Regions from separate parts of the Paenibacillus sp. FSL M7-0802 genome, predicted to be linked through region 2. Evidence: predicted binding sites of a transcription regulator. Region 2 holds the regulator's gene; the other holds the start of a gene.
What was found. The regulator LexA, encoded in region 2, represses DNA repair genes until DNA is damaged. The targets are predictions, from matches to a motif close to CGAACATATGTTCG.
Positions count from the first base shown of each region.

Region 1 (2,416 bases), 3.1 Mb from region 2:
ACACAATTTGATTTGCTGAGATCAAAAAGAGAGGCAGGGGCTGTCTCTCTGAATGGTATGATATTAAAGTAGCATCTAATTGTACATTCCAGTAAGATATATTTAAAAATTTATGTTAGAAAGAGGTAATTATGTTAAAACATCATTTTTCAAAAAAATTGAGACAATCCATTGGAAAGGGAGAGTGTTTTTCTTTAATTCGATGGATGGTTATCTTGTTACTAGCTTTAAGTGTTTCTTTAGCTATGGCTGTTTACGGGATCTTATCAATAGATCTACCGAATTGGATAAAGCCACTGCCACCAAGCAACTGGATTGGATTTTATGGAAGTATGTTCGGGGCATTCCTCAGCGGATCGGTGACCATATTTATTTTTAACGAAACACTTAGAGAAAATCGGAAGACGAATAGTGAAAATAAGCGAGTCCAAAGTTTACCGCTGCTGAAGCTATGAAGGTGTTATTGATATTGCCGGTTCGAAACATAGTGTATAAAAACTTCAATCTAGTCGTTTCGTTTAGAGATATTTTAGGGAATCACTACCATCAAACTTATAAACTAGGTTTCTCCAGCAACGATGGTCTTCCTATATTAACCTTAAAATGTACCACATCACCCATGTGGAAGACTGATAAAAAAGATTCCTATTTCATACATACGGAGTGACTTAAAAAAAGAATAGTACAAAGGTCTGTACTGCATAAAACAAGGGAGTAACGCCGAATATATAAAAGCGACCATAGAAGGTCGCTTTTTACATTTAGACAAATTGAGTAGCTCTGTAGAAGGGCTAAGCGAATTGTATATTCTTGCTGATAAATCCCTGTTGAATTAATCCTTTTCTTCATCTTTCTTTCAATCCCCCATATGTCTTTCACCAGCGGCGGCCACAGCAGGTGGGGAATATCCTGGTACGTGCATTCTGCGATCCCTGTTTTCTTGGAGTAATTGTCCAACTCCAATTTTGCAAGGAGCTTGTTCGGACCGATTCCAGCTGCGGACGGTAATCTAAGCTGCATAAGAATATCTTTCTGGATACGTTGAACTGCTTCGAGTGTTGTCCCGTGTAGGTGTGCTGTGGCATCTAAGGTAATCCAACTCTCATCAACGGAATATGTAGAAATAGCTTCAGTCGGTACGTACTGGTTTAGTAATTTAGTAATAGTCATAGATGTGTCCAGGTACAGTCCCATCTGAGCATTTACCATCTGGATACGCGGATCGGGAGGGATTTCATATAGTCGGTTTCCTGTCCGGATACCGAATTGTTTTTTAAAGCTGGAGAAGCCACAAGAATTACGGAGCCGGGGCGATTTTTATCGCCTACAACTGCTAAGAGGGTAGTAAGTGGGCCGAGCCCTCTGTCTACAGCTTCAATGGAAGCATAAAAGACTGGCAATAAATACAGGCGACCTCGTGATGGGGAAGTTTTGAGTAGTCAATCATGCTGTACCCCCTCTCAATATAGAACATTTGTTCTTGTGAATATATCACGAAAGTCCTTAGTATATTCATTATAATTTTTTCCTTTTTGGCGATAGAGTAAGTGTCATACAAGGTAAGGGAAATATTTAAAATCTTTATGCCACAAACCAATGCCGATATTAACAAGTAAAACAAGCCCCAAAAAACCTAGACAATCTAAATACCAGAGTATGGAATATGTATGTAGTTATTGTATAATAATTGTAAATACAGTGAGAGGAGAGAACATGCTAAAGAATCCAAATTTCCTTATTTTAATAATTTTCTTGGCTACATTAACAGTGCGAATTGTATATAATAATCCACCCATTATATTTATGACTGGTTGATGGGTATATACGCTATCCGTTTGATTGGCCGGACGTTGTACGAAAAATACCAGAATAATCATAGGACCAGTAATGTAACCGATACGATTGTAGAAGTGATTATGGTTATGATTTCAGTCGAAATTGTTCTGTTTTTATTTATGTCACAAGAAACATGGATGCATAAGTTGCTTTTTTTAATCGGAGAATCCTATTTTCTCATTTTATACTTTTTAAAGAAATCATACTAAAAAATAAGGAAGTGAATTGATGAAGAATCGAACTATTAAGATTGCAGTTGTTATTGTTTTAGTACTAGCATGGGGCATTTATGGCACTTATTATTTTTTGAATTTAAATACCTCTATTCAAAAAGCTGTGTTGGATCAGGTCGATATGGATAATGTCTATCTTCAGATTATAAGAACGCACACTAAAATTACTAATGAACCAGTCGATTATAACGTGCATGTGATGGAAAAGAGTGGAGTTAAAGCAATTTTGGATCAATTATCTGGCATTGAGCTTAAAAAAACAAGCGGAATGAATAACGGGGATAAAGTTCCTTTTTACTATACTATTATCATCCGCCCGAAAAGCAATCAGGATTCAACATTGAAGT
Region 1 is NZ_JBBOSD010000001.1:2,464,002-2,466,417, reverse strand. It holds gene MHB54_RS11555 (hypothetical protein) at 132-455, shown strand; gene MHB54_RS11550 (Y-family DNA polymerase) at 646-1,233, opposite strand; gene MHB54_RS11545 (hypothetical protein) at 2,065-2,416, shown strand, end outside.
Region 1: a site for LexA is predicted at 1,468-1,481, ahead of MHB54_RS11550 (Y-family DNA polymerase). Genes of this name have one in related genera too.

Region 2 (2,416 bases):
GTACCATTTCGCTTCTGTTTTAACCAGTGGAAGCATAGTTGAATATGTATGGTATTTAAAAGGAAGGCAACTGAATTTAGCAGTTCTATGGGATTTAGGAGTTGGGTGTATCGTTTAACACAAAAAAAGCAGGAAGAATCCTTCCCGCTTTTGCTTGAAAACGATTATTAACGTCTGCGTTGTCTATCATTTACGCTAAACAGATTAACAGCCAGTGCGTTACCTCTTGCACGCGCAATGGCTCTTTGAGTGGAACGGATGTTTAATCTTCTTCTTCTTAAATCACGTTTGCAATGTCTTCTGCTCATAATATCACCTCCCTTCAAGAAATGAAGGTACGGTTAAATCTTAGTGGCGTTTATGCTTACGCTTGGAAATTTTGATATTCAAGGCATTGGTTGCTAGTGCATTTCCGCTTCCTGTTTTAGCAGCTGCGGCTTGAAAGACTTTAACGACCAGATATCTGTTTTTCCCGATGCGATGCTTATACGTTTTAACTCTATTTCTGATCATCTGCATATCTCCTTTGCTTAGTTCTGCTATATACATATGTCAATTGTGATAGTAATGTATCAGCATAAATCTATTAAAAGCAAAAAGAAGCTAGTACCTATATTCCTAATGGATAATAAAAAAACTCATGCGAACCTGTCTTCGCCTTTTCAACTTTACGTTGCAGGAGAATGTTACAGGCAGGTCGGCATGAGTCTAATAGTGTAGATAAAGATAATAGGCAGTTAGTATGAAAATTATTTACTATTAAGAGTGTTAAGTTTCTTCTCGTAGTACGCCTCTTGAGCAAGAATATGATTCAGTTGTTCAGAGAGCTGTTTATATTCTTGGCTGTCTTCTGGATAATTATTTCTTTCGAAAATTACAGCTTCGAGTTGCTTTTCTAAATACCTGAAATGGATAAGTATTTGTATATACTTAATACGGTCATAGGTTGTTATGTGGGAGTTCTCTTTTGCATACAAATGATCCATTGTTGGAACTACACAGCTTATGGCGATAAATATCACAACAAACGCTGAAATTATAATTTTTTTCATTTAATTCCTCCTACAGAGCTATAAGTAATTAATATACCATATTTATCTAAAACAAAGAAAGATCTATTAGTTTTGCCCATGACAGTATAGCTGCTCAAGGTCAGTGGGGGATTATTTGAGATGAGGAGGCTGATTTTTAGTAGAAAAAATAGGGATAGGTTGCTGAAATGAAAAAATAGTTGTGAGATACATAATAAACATAATAGCAATACAAAACCGGCTTGCCCTAGGCAGCCGGTTTTGTATTAGTGGATAGAATAACGGGGAAGAAAGAACGAGAAATCAGTGGAAGTCCCGGAAGAGTCCTACAACCTTGCCCAAAATGCTGACGTGTGTCAGGCGAAGCGGTTCAAAGGCTGGATTTTCAGGTTGAAGCCGAATATGATCCTTTTCTTTGTAGAAGGTTTTAACTGTAGCTTCGTCTTCATCTGTCATAGCTACAACAATATCACCATTATCAGCGGTCTGCTGCTGACGTACGATTACATAGTCTCCGTTAGCAATACCAGCTTCAATCATGCTTTCGCCTACAACAGATAACATGAATATTTTATCCTCACCAACAAAGTGTTGGGGAAGAGGAAAGTAATCTTCAATATTTTCTGTCGCCGTAATAGGAAGGCCAGCAGTTACTTTGCCGACGACGGGGACACGACTAATGGAGTAATTAATCAAGTTGCTGTTATCCGATTCGTCTTGACCGAGTAACTCAATAGCCCGTGGTTTTGTAGGATCGCGGCGAATGAGTCCTTTTTTCTCTAAACGATCCAAATGACCATGAACCGTAGAACTGGAGGCTAATCCGACAGCCTCGCCTATTTCGCGTACAGAAGGGGGGTATCCCTTTAGACGCACTTCATTGCGGATAAATTCAAGAATGGCCTGCTGGCGGCTCGAAATCTTAGACATACCGTATCAACCCCATTTAGTAACGTTTGGGAAAATTATAGCATAGAACCTCCGTTCGTACAAACATAAGTTCTAAATAATCCCTGAAAATAATTGCGAACTTTTGTTCTCTTTTCTATTGAACAAAACAAATGTTCGTGTTATATTGTGAAAACATAAGAACAAACGTTTGGAGGACACAGCCAATGATGAAATATAGCACTTATCAAAGTATTTTTCCGATGAATTTAGAAAATTTACAGGAGACTCGAAAAGAGGGTAGGGCACGTTTTATGCAGATTATTACCAATACTCTTTTACTTAAGCTTCTTATTATAGTGATTGTTGCTTGGATTGCAGGGGCAGGTGTACTTACAGTTTTCGCGGCACCTTCAGCTTCCAAGGAAGAAGTGGCTAAACTGACCGTACAACCTGGGGATACGTTGTGGGAGATTGCCGCAAATCATAAACCGGAA
Region 2 is NZ_JBBOSD010000001.1:5,526,582-5,528,997, forward strand. It holds gene MHB54_RS25300 (hypothetical protein) at 168-308, opposite strand; gene MHB54_RS25305 (hypothetical protein) at 349-513, opposite strand; gene MHB54_RS25310 (hypothetical protein) at 750-1,052, opposite strand; gene lexA (transcriptional repressor LexA) at 1,335-1,961, opposite strand; gene MHB54_RS25320 (LysM peptidoglycan-binding domain-containing protein) at 2,150-2,416, shown strand, end outside.